2 regions of the Mesorhizobium sp. ANAO-SY3R2 genome follow, and region 2 is predicted to be linked to the other one. Evidence: riboswitches for the same ligand, from Rfam matches in the RefSeq annotation. Region 2 holds a riboswitch; the other holds the start of a gene.
The links. Region 2 has a riboswitch for thiamine pyrophosphate ahead of thiC (phosphomethylpyrimidine synthase ThiC). Riboswitches for the same ligand answer to the same signal wherever they lie in the genome.
Positions count from the first base shown of each region.

Region 1: another riboswitch for thiamine pyrophosphate. It lies ahead of thiB (thiamine ABC transporter substrate binding subunit); the one in region 2 lies ahead of thiC (phosphomethylpyrimidine synthase ThiC).

Region 1 is NZ_CP159955.1:36,934-46,365, reverse strand. It holds gene ABSY17_RS04895 (ABC-F family ATP-binding cassette domain-containing protein) at 1-554, opposite strand, end outside; gene ABSY17_RS04890 (thiamine diphosphokinase) at 557-1,201, opposite strand; TPP riboswitch at 1,306-1,427, shown strand; gene thiB (thiamine ABC transporter substrate binding subunit) at 1,472-2,476, shown strand; gene thiP (thiamine/thiamine pyrophosphate ABC transporter permease) at 2,704-4,320, shown strand; partial or broken gene thiQ (thiamine ABC transporter ATP-binding protein) at 4,317-5,077, shown strand; gene ABSY17_RS04870 (M48 family metalloprotease) at 5,234-6,709, shown strand; gene ABSY17_RS04865 (RNA polymerase factor sigma-32) at 6,714-7,583, opposite strand; gene ABSY17_RS04860 (CarD family transcriptional regulator) at 7,803-8,387, opposite strand; gene fdxA (ferredoxin FdxA) at 8,743-9,081, opposite strand; gene ABSY17_RS04850 (RNA-binding S4 domain-containing protein) at 9,228-9,432, opposite strand, start outside.
Region 2 is NZ_CP159955.1:264,187-273,618, reverse strand. It holds gene ABSY17_RS06110 (dihydrolipoamide acetyltransferase family protein) at 1-175, opposite strand, end outside; gene ABSY17_RS06105 (alpha-ketoacid dehydrogenase subunit beta) at 178-1,191, opposite strand; gene ABSY17_RS06100 (3-methyl-2-oxobutanoate dehydrogenase (2-methylpropanoyl-transferring) subunit alpha) at 1,195-2,430, opposite strand; TPP riboswitch at 2,628-2,744, shown strand; gene thiC (phosphomethylpyrimidine synthase ThiC) at 2,862-4,679, shown strand; gene ABSY17_RS06090 (FAD-dependent oxidoreductase) at 4,676-5,653, shown strand; gene thiS (sulfur carrier protein ThiS) at 5,650-5,847, shown strand; gene ABSY17_RS06080 (thiazole synthase) at 6,051-6,824, shown strand; gene ABSY17_RS06075 (thiamine phosphate synthase) at 6,821-7,426, shown strand; gene thiD (bifunctional hydroxymethylpyrimidine kinase/phosphomethylpyrimidine kinase) at 7,417-8,184, shown strand; gene fghA (S-formylglutathione hydrolase) at 8,215-9,048, opposite strand.

The sequences.
Region 1 (9,432 bases), 230 kb from region 2:
TTGCGGCTGACGCGTTCGAGGAAACGGCGGTCGTGGGAAATCAGGATCAGCGCCGACGACGTGCGGATAAGCTCCTCTTCCAGCCACTCGATCACCGAAAGATCGAGATGGTTGGTGGGCTCGTCGAGCAGCATGATGTCAGGCTCTGGCGCCATCACGCGGGCAAGGGCCGCCCGCCGCGCTTCGCCGCCGGAGAGGTCGCCCGGCTTTTCTTCGCCGGTTAGGCCGAGATGGTCGAGCAGATAGGTGGCGCGATGCGGATCGTCGGCCGGCCCAAGCCCCGCCTCGACATAGGCGCGGACATTGGCGAAGCCGTCCATGTCGGGCGCCTGCGGTAGGTAGCGGATCGTGGCAGAGGGTTGGCGGAACACCTCGCCATCCTGAGCCTCGACCAGGCCGGCCGCGATCTTGAGCAGGGTCGACTTGCCCGAACCATTGCGGCCGACCAGCGCGATCTTGTCGCCAGCAGCGGCGTTCAGGGCCGCGCCGTCGAGCAACGGCATGCCGCCGAAAGTCAGGCGGATGCCGTCGAGATTGAGAAGCGGAGGCGCCATGTTCAGAATTCCGAGGCAGGATAGGGATGGGCGAGAAGCAGCGCGCGGCCGCTCCCGAGCGAGACTCGCAGGTTGCCCCGCACTTCATTGGAAAGCGTCAGCGACGAGCCGAAAGGCACCTCGACACCATTGAGAGGCCATTTCGCCCCCTCTTCGGTGAGGCCGGAGAGTTCGGAAAAGGCGAGCACGGAAAACAGCGTGCCGTCCTCGTAGTCGAAGCTGCGGGTGCCGTGCAGCAACGGATGTGCCTCCTGCAGGCCGCTGGTCAGCAGTACTTCGATGCCGGCTTCGGCAAGCCTGAGCGCCAACGCGAGGTGAAAAAAGGCGTGATCGGCCCGCGCGCCGCCAAAGGCACCAACGAGCACCAGCGACGTGGCCCCGCGCGCCAGCGCTGCGGCAACCGCGAGTTCGCCGTCGGTCTTGTCCTTGTCGGCCGGAAACACCTCGCGCGGAACACCGGCGAAGCGGGGATCGGGCTCGGCCGGCGAGGAGTCGAAGTCGCCCAGCCACAACTCGGGCATCAGGCCGAGGGGTGCGGCGTGGCGGATACCGGAATCGGCCGCAATCACGCGTCCGCCCGCGACCTGACGGTCGAGGCGCGGCGTGCGGACCAACTCGCCGCCAAGGAGTATGATGAACCGGCTCATGGCGAGGGCATTACCAGTCCGGTGGCGGAAACGGAAGGCCGAGACGCTGCCGCGACGGGCAAACTAGCCGCTTGCACGGCCCGTCGCGCCGGCCTATGTGTTGGACCGCTCTAACGGGGTGCCTGTCGCGCTTTTGCGCGTTGGCTGAGAGGCATGGGGAACATCCAGCCAACCCGCTGAACCTGATCCGGTTTGTACCGGCGGAGGGATTAGATGCTTCGGACGCCCGGCGCTTCAAATTCCCTTGCAACACCAATGGAGGAGGCGCCGATGCGCTCGCTAGTCCTGTCCCTGACTTCTGCCCTGGCGCTCGCAGCAAGCGCCTTTGCTGCCGCCGCCGAAGGCAAGCTCACCATCTACACCTATGACAGCTTCAACTCCGAATGGGGCCCAGGCCCGCAGGTGAGGAAGGCCTTCGAGGCCGAATGCGGCTGCGAAGTGGATTTCGTTTCGGTTGCCGACGGCGTGGCGCTGCTCAACCGCGTCAAGCTCGAGGGTGCCGCGACCAAGGCCGATATCGTGCTCGGCCTTGATACCAACCTGACCGCCGAGGCCAAGGCGACCGGCCTGTTTGCCCCGCACGGCGTGATCGGCGACGACGTCAAGGTTCCCGGTGACTGGAAGGACGATACCTTCGTTCCCTATGACTACGGCTATTTCGCCGTCGTCTACGACACCGACAAGCTGAAGAACCCGCCGAAAAGCCTGAAGGAGCTGGTTGAGGGCGATCCCGAGCAGAAGATCGCCATCCAGGATCCGCGCACCTCGACGCCGGGTCTGGGCCTGCTGCTCTGGGTCAAGTCGGTCTATGGCGACAAGGCGCCGGAGGCCTGGGCCAAGCTCAAGGGCCGCGTGCTGACCGTCACGCCGGGCTGGAGCGAAGCCTATGGCCTGTTCACCAAGGGCGAGGCGCCGATGGTGCTGTCCTACACCACCTCACCGGCCTACCACATGGTCGCCGACAACACCGAGCGCTACCAGGCCGCATCCTTCGAGGAAGGCCACTACCTGCAGATCGAGGTCGCCGGCGTTACCACCAATGGCGCCAAGAACCCGCTGTCGGAAAAGTTCATGGCCTTCATGACCGGCCCGGCGTTCCAGGACGTCATCCCAGAAACCAACTGGATGCTGCCGGCCGGCAAGACCGACAAGCCGCTCAACCCCGCCTTCGACAAGCTGGTGAAGCCGGGCAAGACCTTGCTGTTCAGCCCCGACGAGGTGGCGGCCAATCGCAAGGCCTGGGTCGACGAATGGCTGGGCGTGATGAGCAAGTAAGCGGCTCATCAACTGGCGATGGCTGCGCTTGAACACCCCCCTCTGGCTTGCCGGCCATCTCCCCCTCAAGGGGGGAGATTAGCTGTGGCGCTGCCGCCGCCAACCTTAAGCGTTGCAGACAGCGAGCAGGTGTTGAAGCTGCCGATCTCCCCCCTTGAGGGGGAGATGGCCGGCAGGTCAGAGGGGGGTGCGACGAGGCTCAACCTCAGCCGACTTGGTGGCCGATCATGCGGGTAAGCCGTCGAGACCCCCGCGTCATCGCCGGCACGCTCGCGCTCGCCGCCATAGGCATCCTGATCGGCGGCGCCTTTGCCGGGCTCGGCATCGAGGCCCTGCGCAACCCCGAAGGGGCTGTCGCCGCCTTCGACGGCTATCTCTTCCGCGTCGCGCGCTTCACGCTGTGGCAGGCGCTGCTGTCGACGCTCTTGTCCGTCGTACCGGCGATCCTGGTTGCGCGCGCCCTGTCGCGGCATCCGCAATTTCCCGGCCGTGGGCTGATCCTGCGCCTGTTTGCCGTGCCGCTCGCCCTGCCGGCGATCGTTGCTGCTCTAGGCATCCTGACGCTTTACGGCCGCGCCGGCTTCTTCGCCGCGCCGCTGGCCACGCTGACCGGGGGCACCTGGCCCGGCATCTACGGGCTATCAGGCATTCTGATCGCCCATGTCTTCTTCAACCTGCCGCTGGCGACACGGCTGATGCTGGAGGCGCTGCAGACCGTGCCGGCGGACCAGTGGCGGCTGGCGAGCCAGCTCGGCATGGGTGCTCGCGCGAGCTTCCGGCTGATCGAATGGCCGGCAATGCGCGCAGCCCTGCCCGGCATCGCCGGGCTAGTGTTCATGCTGTGCATCACCTCCTTCACCATCGTCTTGACGCTTGGCGGCGGACCGGCTGCCACCACGCTGGAAGTGGCAATCTACCAGGCACTGCGCTTCGACTTTGACCCCGCCCGCGCCGTGGCGCTGACGCTGCTGCAGATCGGCCTCACCGCCATCGTAGTGCTCGCGCTGATGCGGCTCGGCGCCAACACGACGGGCGATGCCAACCTGTCGGTCGTGCGACGCAGCTTCATCGAAACCAAAGGCCGAGAGAAGCTATTCAACGCCACCGTCATCGTCCTCGCACTGCTGTTCGTCTTCGGCCCCATGCTGGCGACGGTCGTCTCCGGCCTGGAGGCAGACCTTGGCCGATTGGCCAGCGAAACATCGGTCCGGCGCGCCACGCTGACCAGCATCGTGCTCGCCTCGCTTTCGGCGACACTTGCCTGCGCACTTTCGCTGTCGCTCGTCATGGCGCGCAGGGCGCTTGCGACCGGCCGCCCGGCGGACAAGAGATCGTTGCTGGAACGGATGACCGACACTGGCGCCGGCTTCGTGCTGGTCGTGCCGCCGATCGTCGTCGGCGCCGGCTGGTTCATTCTCGTGCGGCAGAGCGTCGATGTCTTCGCGCTGGCACCAGTGATGGTCGTCGCGGTCAATGCGGTGATGGCGATGCCGTTTGCCGTCCGCGCCATACGCCCCGCCCATGATGCCGCTGCCGAGCGCCACGAACGGCTCTGCGCCCAGCTCGGCATTTCCGGCTGGGGCCGCCTGCGGCTGATCGACTGGCCAGTTCTCAGGCGTCCGCTCGCCACCGCCTTTGCCTTCGCAATGGCACTGTCGCTCGGCGACCTCGGCGTCATCGCCCTGTTCGGCAGCGATGCCGTGCAGACGCTGCCCTATCTTCTGCTCGCGCGCATGGGCAGCTACCGGACCGCCGATGCCGCCGGCCTGGCGCTGATGCTGGGGTTGTTGTGCCTTGCCTTGATGATGCTCGCCGACCGTCTCGGCAGGGGGACTTCGAAATGACCTCGACCAATGCAGCCGTGAGGCTCGATCAGGTGGTGTTCAGCTACAGCGAGACCATGGTGCGCTTCGACGTGGCCTTCGCGGCCGGCGAGATCACCGCGATCATGGGGCCGAGCGGCGCCGGCAAGTCAACGCTGCTCAACCTCGTCGCCGGCTTCGAGACGCCGCGCGAAGGCCGGGTGCTGATCGGCAGCGAGGACGTGACCGGCTTGCCACCGGCCCGCCGTCCGGTCTCCATGGTGTTCCAGGAGAACAATCTGTTTGCCCATCTCGACGTGACCAGCAATGTCGGGCTCGGTCGCTCCCCGGCTCTGCGTCTTACGGCAAGCGACAGGCATGACGTGGGCGCAGCGTTGGCCCGCGTCGGCCTTGCCGGCATGGACAAACGCCTGCCCGCCGAGTTGTCGGGCGGCGAGCGCCAACGCGTGGCCCTGGCCCGCGTATTGGTGCGCGACCGGCCGGTCCTGCTGCTGGATGAACCTTTTGCCTCGCTTGGACCAGCCTTGCGCGAGGACATGCTGGAGCTTGTAGCTGACGTCCACGCAGAACGGCGCATGACCGTGCTTTTTGTGACACACCAGCCCGAAGACGCGAGAAAGCTGGGCGAAAACATGGTTTTCATCGAAGCAGGCACCGTGGCCGCCTCGGGCAAGACTGCTGATTTCTTTGACAATTCCGGACCGGATGCGTTCCGGTGCTACATCGGCGGCGAAAAGCGCTGACACAATCACGCCAGATTGCCCGGAAGCGGACATAATTTTCAGCCAAATCGCCGGGGTGGAGACGGGTGCCTTATTGTGTCTGCGAGGTGAGTGTGGCTAGGTCCACGCAACACCGCCGGGTCATGCTTCGCCTCTGCCCGGTTGACTGAAAGGAAGCTGTCCTGCCTACCCGCCGCCACGGCCAGATCGAAATGAGCACGCCACGCCGCACGCGACTAGCTATCGCGGTTGCGCTTTCGGCGCTGGTTGCCGGCTGCCAGGCGCTCAACCCGACCGACCTGCGCGAGTCGGGCTTCCAGCCATCCAACAATCCGGTGACGGTCGACAACGTCTCGCGCTACGACAAGCTCGCCGAGATCGCCAAGGGCCAGCATCCACGCATTCTCGCCACCTATGGCGGCGAGTATTCCGATCCCAAGCTGGAACGCATGGTCGCCAAGGTGGTCGGCAGCCTAACGACCGTGTCGGGCAATCCGAACCAGACCTACCGCATCACCATTCTCAACTCGCCCAACGTCAACGCCTTCGCGCTGCCGGGTGGCTATCTCTACGTGACGCGCGGGCTTCTGGCGCTCGCCAATGATTCGGCTGAGCTCGCCGCCGTCATCGCCCACGAGATGGGCCACGTCACCGCCAACCACGGCATCCAGCGCCAGCAGAAGGAAGCCGAGGAAGTTCTGGCGACCAAAGTCGTCACCGACGTGCTCGGCGAAAGCCCGACCGCCAAGGCAGCCCTTATCCGCGGCAAGCTGCGGCTCGCCCAGTTCTCGCGCAATCAGGAGCTGGAAGCCGACGGCATCGGCATCAAGATGAGCGGCGAGATCGGCTACGACCCCTTCGCGGCCGGGCGCTTCCTGCAGTCCATGGCAGCCTACAGCGACCTGCGCGCGGTCAGCGGCGCTACCGACGCCAGCCTCGACTTCCTGGCAAGCCACCCGAACGCGCCGCAGCGCATCGACCTAGCCCAGCGCCACGCCCGCAACTTCGGCGCGCCCGGCATCGGCCAGCGCGATCGCGATTCCTTCCTTGCCGGTGTCGACGGGCTGCTGTTCGGAGATACGCCTGATGAAGGCTATGTGCGCGGCACCACCTTCCTGCACCCCAAGCTCGGCATCTCGTTCTCGGTGCCGCAGGGCTTCGTCATAGACAACACGGCTGCCGCGGTCACCGCCACGGGCCCGAACAACGTAGCCATCCGCTTCGACGGGGTGAGCATCAACAGCAAACTGTCACTGCCCGACTATGTCCGCAGCGGCTGGGTGGCAGGCCTCGACCCTGCAAGCGTGCGTTCGGCAACGGTCAACGGCAACGAAACGGCATTCGCCCGCGCCAGCGCCGAGGGCTGGCAGTTCGACATCATGGTGACCCGCGCCGGCGATCAGGTCTACCGGCTGCTGACGGCGGCGCCGACGGCAAGTCCGGACCTTGACAGCATGGCCCGTTCGGTGAGCTCGAGCTTCCATGTCATGACGGCGGCGGAAAAGGCGGCGCTCAAGCCGCTGCGCATCCGCGTCGTCACCGTGCAGCCCGGCCAGACCATGGGCTCACTCGCCGCCAGCATGGTCGGCGTCGACCGCAAGCTCGACCTGTTCCGTGTGCTTAACGCACTTGGCCCAGGGGCTACGCTTTCGGCCGGCGACAAGGTCAAGATCGTCACCGACAGGTAGCGGCTCAGGCCGACACGAAGTCGGCGCTCTGCCTGACGAGGGCCGACTTCAGCTTCTCCATCGCCCGGGTCTCGATCTGACGGACCCGCTCCTTGGAGATGCCGAGCGAGGTTCCGAGCTCTTCGAGGGTCGCGCCCTCCTCGGTCAGCCGGCGCTCCTCGATGATCTGCAGTTCGCGCGCATTGAGCACGCGCAGCGCATCGCGCAGCCAGCATGAACGCCGCTCGATGTCGATTGCGTCGCCGACGAGTTCGTCGGGTAGCGGCGCATCGGAAACCAGCAGATCCATCCGCTCGCCGGCATCGCCGTCGTCATTGAGCGGTGCGTTGAGCGAAGTGTCGGGCACGGACAGACGCATATCCATCAGCGCGACATCAGCCTCCGAGACGCCGAGTGCTACCGAGATTTCCTGATAGGCGGAAGTGCCGCCGATCGGCCCGCCGCCCTGCGCGAGACGCGCCCGCATCCGCCTCAGGTTGAAGAACAGCGACTTTTGTGCCGAACTGGTGCCACCCCTGACAATCGACCAATTGCGCAGGATATAGTCCTGCATCGATGCCCTGATCCACCACGTGGCATATGTCGAAAACCGCACTTCTCGGCCGGGATCGAAGCGGGCAGCAGCTTCCAGGAGCCCGACATGGCCTTCCTGGATAAGGTCACCCAGCGGCAGGCCGTAGCGCCTAAACTTGACCGCCATGGCAATGACGAGCCTCATATGCGCAGTGGCGATGCGGCTGAGGGCATCCTCGTCATTGTGCTCCTTCCAGCGAATGGCCAGTTCGAGTTCCTCGCCCCGCTCCAGATAGGGTGCCCGCGACGCGGCCTTCAGCATCATCTGCTCGCCGGCCAGTATTGCCCGATCCATGCCCATGACGTGCTCTCTCGTCGAGTGGATTGCCAAGCTGGTGCGGGGGTCTCCGCCATCGATAATCAATGCATGCCCGCGGGTCTTTAACGCGGCATGATGGTTAATGTTCCCCGTCGGGCGGACACAGGATTCTCAAACGACACGGCCGGCGACGGGCGGCCGGACACAAAAAAAACCCGGCCAATGGCCGGGTTTTTTTTCGCAGTCTCGGTGGAAGACCGATCAGGCAGCTTCTTCCTGGTCGGCGTCCGCTTCCTCGTTGTCGGCCTTGGCGCCGCGCTTCGGACCCTTGTTGAGGTTGGCCTCGATGAGATGCACGGCCTCGGTTTCCGACAAGCGGTTGACGGCCGCCAACTCGCGCGCCATGCGATCGAGCGCAGCTTCATAAAGCTGGCGCTCGGAATAGGACTGCTCCGGCTGGTTGTCGGCACGGTAGAGATCGCGCACGACTTCCGAGATCGAGATCAGATCGCCGGAATTGATCTTTGCATCATATTCCTGCGCGCGGCGCGACCACATGGTGCGCTTGACGCGGGCGCGGCCCTGAACGACCTTCAGCGCGCGCTCGACATAGTCCGTCTCGGAAAGCTTGCGCATGCCGATGGAGGTCGCCTTGGCGACCGGCACCTTGAGCCGCATCTTGTCCTTCTGGAAATCGATCACGAACAGCTCGAGCTTGTGTCCCGCCACTTCCTGCTCGTCGATGGACACGATCTGGCCGACGCCATGCGCCGGATAGACGATGAACTCACCGGTCTTGAAACCATGACGCGCTGCGGATTTCTTCTGCGGGATGGTAGTTGCCATACGCCCTGAACTCCTTCTAATAACACCGGCCCGCCGAGGCCGGCTGAACGAGGGTGGCCGCAATCGCGACCTTGTACCGCACGACAATCGACCCCCAATCGGAGAGCCTGGAGCTGCAAGCCGCGAACGCAGCGGCCGCTGGCCCCAGATTGCTCTGGTCCAGATTGAGGTTGTCACCTTTCAGTGATTTAGGCTTCGAGCCATAGATCGACGTTGTGTCATCGGCATGTTGACTAAGCCCTAACACAAAAAGTCGGAAGAATCAAGGTTTTGCTGCATATGCGCGGCCGCTACCGCGTCAAGGGACAGCGATAGCGTAAAAACCAGACATTCGGCGCTCGTGGGCGCGCCGCCCTCAGTTACCCTCGCCGGGCGCTTCTGAGAAGTACTTTTCGAACTTGTCCGCGACGCCGTCGAATTCCTTGGCCTCGGGCAACTCGGGTTTCTTGGTCGTCAGGTTCGGCCACTTGCTCGCGTATTCGGTGTTGATCTGAAGCCATTTGTCCAGGCCCGGCTCGGTGTCGGGCTTGATCGCGTCAGCCGGACATTCGGGCTCGCAAACACCGCAATCGATGCATTCGTCGGGATGGATGACGAGCATGTTCTCGCCTTCGTAGAAGCAGTCGACGGGACAGACCTCGACACAGTCGGTGTACTTGCACTTGATGCAATTGTCGGTGACGACGTAGGTCATGCGGCAGGCTCCGGGACTTCCCGTAGTTCAATCGATGTCGGTGAGGTAGACCCTTTGCCAGGCTGTTGCAAGGGCGGCTTTTCCGCGCAATGCGCCATTGGCGAAACGCAATTCTCAACTTTCCGGCATCGAACTTAGGCGCTGCCTCAGTCGCCGCGCAAACGGTCGGTGGCGCGTCGTTCCTTTTTTGTCGGACGCCCGCTGCCCGCTTCGCGCAGCGGCGGCCTGGCATCGGGCGGCGCCTCACCCTTCGGCGTCGGCGCCGGCGACAGATCCTCGTAGAGCAACCGCGCCTCTTCGGCCGGGCCACGCCGCTCGCCCGGAAACAAGACCTTGTAGACGAGGATGCGC
Region 2 (9,432 bases):
AGCTGACCTCGCCATCGACCGGAGACGGAATCTCGACGGTCGCCTTGTCGGTCATGACGGCGGCAAGTACTGCGTCCTCGCGCACGAGATCGCCGACCTTGACGTGCCATTCGACGAGTTCGGCCTCGGCCACGCCTTCGCCGACATCGGGCAACTTGATGACATGCTCGCCCATGCTCACGCCCCCATCGTTTCGATCAGCGCTTCGCCGACCCGCTTGGGGCCGGGGAAGTAGTCCCACTCCTGTGCATGCGGATAAGGCGTGTCCCAGCCGGTGACGCGCGCAATCGGCGCTTCGAGCCGGTAGAAGCAATGCTCCTGTACGAGAGCCGCAAGTTCGGCGCCGAAGCCCGATGTAAGCGTCGCCTCATGCACGATAACGCAGCGCCCGGTCTTGTTGACCGAGGCTGTGATTGCGTCGAGATCGAGCGGCAAGAGCGAGCGCAGGTCGATCACCTCGGCGTCGATGCCGGTCTCCTCGGCTGCCGCCTGCGCGACATAGACCATGGTGCCATAGGCAAGCACGGTCAGCGCCGCGCCGGGCCGGCGAATCTCGGCCCTGCCGAGCGGGACGGTATAATGGCCCTCCAGCACCTCGCCCAGCTCGTGCTTCGACCAGGCCGTCACCGGTCGTTCATGGTGGCCGTCGAAGGGGCCGTTGTACAATCGTTTCGGCTCCAGGAAGATCACCGGATCGGGGTCCTCGATCGCGGCGATCAGCAGACCCTTGGCGTCGCGCGGATTGGACGGCACGACGACCTTGAGGCCGGACACATGGGTGAACAGCGCCTCGGGGCTCTGGCTGTGGGTCTGGCCGCCGAAGATGCCGCCGCCCGTCGGCATGCGGATGACGATCGGGCAGGTGAACTCGCCGTTCGAGCGGTAGCGCAATCGTGCCGCCTCCGAAACGATCTGGTCGTAGGCCGGGTAGACATAGTCGGCGAACTGCACTTCGACGCAGGGCTTGAGCCCATAGGCGGCCATGCCGATGGCAGCGCCGACGATGCCAAGCTCGCTGATCGGCGCGTCGAAGCAGCGCGAGCGGCCGTATTTCTGCTGCAGCCCTTGCGTGCAGCGGAAGACGCCGCCGAAATAGCCGACGTCCTCGCCGAAGACGACGACATCGTCGTCGCGCCCCATGGCGACGTCCATGGCGCTGCGGATGGCTTCGATCATGGTCATGCGCGGCATCGGCTATACCCCCGCCTTCTGGCGCTGGCGCCTGAGATGCGGCGGCATCTCGGCATAGACGCCCTCAAACATGTCGCGCGTCGACGGCTTGCCGCCGGCATGCAATGTGCCGTGGCTTTCGGCCTCCTTTTGCGCTGATATCACCGTCTCGAGGATTTCGGCCTCCGCCTGCTTGTGGCGCTCGTCCGACCACAGACCGCGCTTGATCAGGTGGTTCTTCAGCCGGATCACCGGGTCGCCGAGCGGCCAGGCGTCGGACTCCGTCTTGGGCCGGTAGGCCGACGGATCGTCCGAGGTCGAATGCGCGCCGACGCGGTAGGTGACGTATTCGACCAGGGTCGGCCCGAGATTGGACCTCGCCCGCTCGATCGCCCATTTGGCAACCGCATGGACGGCAAGATAGTCGTTGCCGTCGACGCGAAGTGCGGGGATGCCGAAGCCGAGGCCGCGCGCGGCAAATGTGCCGGAACCGCCGCGCGCAATGCCCTGGAAGGTCGAGATCGCCCACTGGTTGTTGACGATGTTGAGCACGACGGGCGCCTTGTAGGTCGAGGCGAACACCAGTGCTGCGTGGAAGTCGCTTTCGGCGGTGGCGCCATCGCCGACCCAGCCGACGGCGATCCTGGTATCGCCCTTGATCGCCGAGGCCATCGCCCAGCCGACGGCCTGGATGTATTGCGTCGTCAGGTTGCCGGAGATCGAGAAGAAGCCGTGTTCCTTCGAGGCATACATGACCGGCAGCTGCCGGCCCTTCAGCGGATCGCGCTCGTTGGAGAAGATCTGGTTCATCATGTCGACCATCGGGTAGCCGCCTGCGATCAGCAGGCCGGCCTGGCGATAGGTCGGGAAATTCATGTCGCCGGGGCTCAGCGCCTTGCGGAAGGCACAGCTGACCGCCTCCTCGCCCATATGCTGCATGTAGAACGAGGTCTTGCCCTGACGCTGGGCCATCAGCATGCGCGCGTCGAAGGCGCGCAGCGTCATCATGTGGCGCAGGCCCTCGAGTTGCTCCGCGTCGGTCAGCGTACCTGCCCACGGCCCGACCGCCTCGCCCTCGCGGTTCAGCACCCGGATGATCGAATAGGCGAGATCGCGGATGGCGCGCGGATCGACATCGACCTCCGGCCGGTCGACCGAGCCCGCCCGGGGGATCGGCACGTTGGAGAAGTCGGGCGTTCCGCCGGGGCGCACTTCCGGCTCGGGCACATGGAATTTCAGCGGCGAGGCATGGTCCGTCACGGATGCTCCTCCTTGCTCGCATGCAGGCCGGATGCTCCTCCCCGGGGACCGCATGCGTCAGACAATTTATGTCAGCAACACTGACCTATTATCCGATCGCGGCCGGAACCGCAATGGGGTCCCGCCGCGACGACTTTGGCATTCTCTCGGCCTCTGTGAAAGGCCGTTGACAGCACGCATGTTCCGCGCTCATCCTAAGGGCTCACCAGGGGGGTCCCGACAAGGGGCTGAGATACTGCTGGCTCGCGCAGCGCAGTGACCCGTTGAACCTGATCCAGTTCACACTGGCGTAGGGACGGTGCGAGGCTTCGCGGGTCGGACCTATCCGACTTCGGGAATCGGGCAAAAGCCCGAAATCCCCCAGGCAAAGACTCACCTCCTCCTTTCCGCACGAACTGGGTCTCCGTTGCAAACGAGCATGGAGGCTCACTATGAATGCCCTGACCCCGACCGTCACAACAGGCGAACTGCCCGCCTCAAAGAAGGTCCACAAGCCCGGCCAGCTTCACCCCGGCATCCGCGTGCCGATGCGCGAGATCTCGGTCCATCCGAGCGCTGGCGAGCCACCCGTCACCGTCTACGATTCCTCCGGGCCCTACACCGACGCCAATGTGAAGATCGATATCGAGGGCGGGCTGCCGCGCCTGCGCGAGCAATGGATCCTGGCACGCGGCGACGTCGAACGCTACGCAGGCCGCGCCATCAAGGACGAGGACAACGGCTTTGTTTCGGCTGAGCGGCTAACGCCGGAATTCCCGGTCCGCAACGCCCCGCTGCGTGCCACCGGCGGTCGCGCCGTCACCCAGCTCGCCTATGCCCGCGCCGGCATCGTGACGCCGGAGATGGAATTCGTCGCCATCCGCGAAAACCTCGGTCGCGAGCAACTCAGGGCGAAGCTCGCCCGCGACGGCGAGAGTTTTGGCGCCGCCATTCCCGACTTCGTTACGCCCGAATTCATCCGCGACGAGGTGGCGCGCGGCCGCGCCATCATCCCTTCCAACATCAACCATCCCGAGAGCGAGCCGATGATCATCGGCCGCAATTTCCTGGTCAAGATCAACGCCAATATCGGCAATTCGGCCGTCACCTCGTCCATGGCCGAGGAAGTCGAGAAGATGGTGTGGGCGACCCGCTGGGGTGCGGACACGGTGATGGACCTGTCCACGGGACGCAACATCCACAACATTCGCGACTGGATCGTCCGCAACTCGCCTGTGCCGATCGGAACGGTGCCACTCTACCAGGCGCTCGAAAAGGTCGGCGGCATCGCCGAAAACCTGACCTGGGAGGTATTCCGCGACACCCTCATCGAGCAGGCCGAACAGGGCGTCGACTACTTCACCATCCATGCCGGCGTGCGCCTGGCCTACATCCACCTGACCGTCGACCGTGTCACCGGCATCGTCTCGCGCGGCGGCTCGATCATGGCCAAGTGGTGCCTGCATCACCACAAGGAGAGCTTCCTCTACGAGCATTTCGAGGAGATCTGCGACATCTGCCGGACCTATGACGTCGCCTTCTCGCTCGGCGACGGCCTGCGCCCCGGCTCGATTGCCGACGCCAATGACGCCGCCCAGTTCGCCGAGTTGGAGACGCTTGGGGAACTCACCCAGATCGCCTGGGCCAAGGACTGCCAGGTGATGATCGAGGGCCCCGGCCATGTGCCGATGCACAAGATCAAGGAGAACATGGACAAGCAGCTCGCCGTCTGCGGCGAGGCGCCCTTCTACACGCTCGGGCCTTTGACCACCGACATCGCCCCCGGGTACGATCACATCACCTCGGGCATCGGCGCGGCGATGATCGGTTGGTTCGGCACGGCCATGCTCTGCTACGTCACGCCGAAGGAGCATCTCGGCCTGCCCGACCGCGACGACGTCAAGGTGGGCGTCATCACCTATAAAATCGCGGCGCATGCCGCCGACCTCGCCAAGGGTCATCCAGCATCCAAGGTCAGGGACGACGCACTGTCGCGGGCGCGCTTCGAGTTCCGCTGGGAGGACCAGTTCAACCTCTCGCTCGATCCCGAGACGGCGCGTGCCTTCCACGACGAGACCCTGCCCAAGGAGGCGCACAAGGTGGCTCATTTCTGCTCCATGTGCGGCCCGAAATTCTGCTCGATGCGGATTTCCCACGACATCCGAGCCGAGGCGCAGAAAGAAGGGCTCGCGGCCATGGCGGCGAAGTACCGGGACGGCGGCGACCTCTACATGCCCGTGAGCGACACGGAGGCGGCGAAACAGCCATGAAGGTGCTGATCCGCGGCGCGGGCGTCGCCGGATTGACGCTCGCGCATGAGCTGGTGACACGCGGCGCCGACGTCACCGTGGCCGAGAGGCGCAGGCAAATAGCCGGCAATGCCTCCTGGCAGGCCGGCGGGATGCTCGCGCCATGGTGCGAGCGCGAGAGTGCGGAAGAAGCGGTGCTCACTCTGGGCAAAGGCGCGGCCGACTGGTGGGACACCGCCCTGCCCGGCCATGTCGTCCGCAACGGCACGCTGGTGCTCGCACCTGCGCGTGATGCCGGCGAGCTCGACCGCTTCGGCCGCCGCACCTCCGGCTTTCGGCAGATCGACGCCGAGGCGATCGCCGCGCGCGAACCGGACCTTGCCGGACGGTTCGGGCGCGGGCTGTTCTTCGCCGAAGAAGCGCACCTCGACCCGCGCAGAGCGCTGATCGGCCTACAGCAAAAGCTGCTCGGGTTAGGCGTGCGCTTCGAGTTCGGCTACGGCGCGGTGCGGATGGAGGGCGCAGCGGACTTCGAGGCCGACTGCACGGGCATCGCCGAGGCGCACGCCGAATTGCGCGGGGTGCGCGGCGAGATGCTGCTTTTGCGCACGCCCGAAATCTCGCTGTCGCGGCCGGTGCGGCTGCTTCACCCGCGCATCCCGATCTATGTCGTGCCGCGCGCGGACAACCTGTTCATGTTCGGCGCCACGATGATCGAAAGCGATGCCGCTGGCCCGATCAGCGCGCGCTCGACGATGGAGCTGCTCAACGCCGCCTATGCACTGCATCCGGCCTTCGGCGGCGCCGAGATCATCGAGACCGGCACCGGCGTGCGCCCAGCCTTTGCCGACAACCTGCCGCGCGTCGAGCGCGACGGCCAACACATCCGCGTCAATGGCCTCTACCGCCACGGCTTCCTGCTTGCACCCGCCATGGCGCGGCAGGCGGCCGACATGATCCTGGGAAATCCGACTGGAGAGGGAACTCGTCCATGAATCTCATCGTCAATGGCGAACGCTACGAAGTCGCGGCCGCCACGCTTGCCGGCCTGCTCGCCGAACTCGACTACGGAGGCAGTTGGCTGGCCACCGCGCTCAACGGCGAGGTCGTGCCGGCCGGGGAACGCGATGCTTGCCCGCTTGCCGAAGGCGACCGCATCGAAATCCTGTCGCCGATGAAGGGAGGGTGAGGCCATGTCGAACCTACCCCCACCCCTAACCCCTCCCCACAAGGGGGAGGGGAATCCTGATCCCCACGCCCCTCGTCATCTGGAACTGACGAGCACTCCAGCAGGCCGGACGCGGCTCAAGTCCCCCTCCCCCTTGTGGGGAGGGGTTAGGGGTGGGGGTACGTCGGCCTCTACCTCCAAACCGACATCGAGGAGGTGACCCCATGCTCGAACTCTACGGCCAACAAGTCTCCTCCCGCCTGCTGCTCGGCACCGCGCTCTACCCCTCGCCGGCCATCATGGCCGATGCCATCAGCGCCTCTGGAGCAGACATCGTCACCGTCTCGCTCCGCCGCGAGTCGTCAGGCGGCAGGACGGGCGAAAAATTCTGGGAACTGATCCGCTCGCTCGGCGTGCGGGTCCTGCCCAATACTGCCGGCTGCCATTCGGCCAGGGAGGCGGTGACGACGGCGAAGATGGCGCGCGAGGTCTTTTCCACCAACTGGATCAAGCTTGAGGTCATCGGCAACCACGACACGCTACAGCCCGACGTCTTCGGGCTGGTCGAGGCCGCCCGTATCCTCGCCGTCGACGGTTTCGAGGTCTTTCCCTACACCACCGACGACCTTGTCGTGGCCGAGCGGCTGCTCGATGCCGGCTGCAGGGTGCTGATGCCGTGGTGCGCGCCGATCGGCTCCGCGCGGGGTCCCCAGAACCTCGATGCCCTGCGTAGCCTGCGCGGTCGTTTCCCAGAGGTGCCCTTGATCGTCGATGCCGGCATCGGCCGTCCGTCGCATGCCGCAACCGTCATGGAACTCGGCTACGACGCCGTGCTGCTCAACACCGCCGTCGCCAAATCAGGCGATCCGGCCGCGATGGCTGGCGCCTTCGCCAAGGCGGTCCAAGCCGGCCGCGAGGCATTCATCGCCGGCATGCTCGAACCGCGTGACATGGCCGTCCCCTCCACCCCCGTCATCGGACTGGCAACTTTCTCATGAAGCTCGACCCGTTCTATCTCATTCTGGATACCGCCGCCTGGATCGAGCGGCTGGTGCCATCGGGCGTCAGGCTGGTGCAGCTACGCATCAAGGATCTGGACGAGCCGGCCTTGCGCCGCGAAATCCGCGCCGCAAAAGCCACCTGCGCACGTCACGGCTGCCAGCTCATCGTCAACGATTATTGGCAGCTAGCCATCGAGGAGGCTTGTGATTTCGTCCATCTCGGCCAGGAGGACCTTGCTGATGCCGATGTTCCGGCCATCCGCCGGGCCGGCATGAAGCTCGGCGTCAGCACCCACGACCACGCCGAACTCGAAGCAGCGCTCGCCGCCTCCCCCGACTATGTCGCGCTTGGCCCTGTTTATCCGACCATCCTGAAAGCGATGAAATGGGCGCCGCAGGGGCTCGACCGCCTCGCCGAGTGGAAGCGCAGGATCGGCAGCCTGCCGCTCGTCGCCATCGGGGGGCTCAATGTCACGCGCATCGACGGCGTGTTCGCGCACGGCGCCGACAGCGCCGCCGTCGTCACCGACATCACCCGGCATGCCGATCCGGAGGGCCGAACGCGCCAATGGCTGGCGGCGACGGCGCAATGGCGATGACACCGCATGTGCTTGTTGTCGCCGGCACCGACTCGAGCGGCGGCGCTGGCCTTTCGCGCGACGTCGAGACCATCGCCGCTTTCGGCCTGCGGACCAGCGTCGCCGTGACGGCAGTCACGGTGCAGACCGACGAGGCCGTCGAGCGGATCGAACAGATGCCGCCCGACCTGATCGCCGCCCAGATGCGGGCAGCGCTCGCCGCCAGCCCGGTAGCCGCGATCAAGATCGGTATGCTGGGTACGACGGCGGCCGTGGAGGCAGTGGCCTCCGTTCTGGCCAGCTACCCACAGGTTCCCTTGGTGCTCGACCCGGTTCTTGCCTCGACTTCGGGCCGAGCGCTTATGGACAGCGACGCAATCGACGCACTCAAGCGGCAGTTGATCCCGCTTTGCAGCCTCGTCACCCCGAATCTGCACGAACTCGCACTGCTCAGCGCTTCGCCGCCTGCGCTCGATGAAGTCGAGATCATCCGTCAGGGACAGGCGCTGATCGACGCCGGCGCCACTGCTGTGCTGGTCAAGGGCGGCCATGCGACGGGCGAAAACTCGGCCGACATCCTGCTGCGACCGGACCGGGCGCCCATGAGGTTCGAAGCACCACGCATCGCAGCCACGATGCGCGGCACCGGCTGCATGCTGGCCAGCGCCATATCAGCCCATCTGGCGTGTGGCGAAACGCTGGAATCCAGCGTTCGCGACGCCAAGCACTACGTCCTCGAGCGGCTCCGAGCCTCGGCACCGCCAAGGCTGGAGCGCTAGGATCCTGCCGCAGGCGTTGCCGTCTTCGGCTCAGCCGAGACGCTCGGCGTGCCATCTCAAATGATCGTCCATGAAGGTCGAGATGAAGTTGTAGGAATGGTCGTAACCATCCTGCATGCGCAGGGTGAGCGGAATGCCGACCTTCTTGCAGGCCTCTTCCAGAAGCCACGGCCGCAGGCCGTCCTGGAGGAAGCCGTCTGAGGTGCCCTGGTCGACGAGGAATCCGGAGAAGCGGTGGCCGTCTTCGATCAGCAGCGTGGCGTCATAGGCGCGCCAGGACTGCTCGTCGGCGCCGAGATATTTTTCGAGCGCCGGCTTCGACCAGCCCGCCGTCGTCGGCTGGGCAATCGGTGCGAAGGCCGAGCAGCTCTTGAAACGGTCGGGGTTCCTGAGCGCGATGGTCAGCGCGCCGTGGCCGCCCATCGAGTGGCCAAAGATCGCTTGGCGCGACATGTCGGCCGGGAAATTTGCGGCAATCAATGCCGGCAGTTCCTCGGTGAGATAGGAATACATGCGGTAATTCCTGGCGAACGGCTCCTGGGTGGCATCGACATAGAAACCGGCGCCCGAGCCGAACTGCCAGTTGTCCTTTTCGTCAGGAACGGTCTCGCCGCGCGGACTGGTGTCGGGACAGACGACGATCAGCCCGAGTTCGGCCGCCATGCGCCGGTACTCACCCTTGTCCATGACATTGGCGTGGGTGCAGGTCAGCCCCGACAGATACCACAGCACCGGCAGCGGTCCGTCCTTGGCCTGCGGCGGCACGAACACGGCGAAGGTCATGTCGCAAGCGCAGGCCTCGGACGCGTGCGAATAGACACCCTGGACACCGCCATGCGACTTGGACGTGGAAACGACTTTCATCTGCTTTGCCTTCTCGCCGAACACTCTCGGTCCGGCATAGCGGCGAGATGCACGGCCCGCAACCTTGCATCGGTCAATGGTGCCGGCACTGCGGCAATGCCGGGTGAAATGAGGCGGCTGCCAGGGTTCCCCCCGGCAAGCCGCAATTTCCCCGCCAGGAGGCAACAATCGCTAGATGAGTTAAAACCGTCGTCTGCAGTTCGGATGACAGTATCGGTTCGATAAAATATTCGCCGTCAGCCATTTACAACGATGACAATCCGGCCCCCGCATCCCCCTGCGAGACCAGACATATGGCTTACCAGCAGCATTCGACACGTCCGGCGACCACACCACATACCTCAAACGGACTACTGGCCTCGCGATCCAGAGAATTGCGCTGCG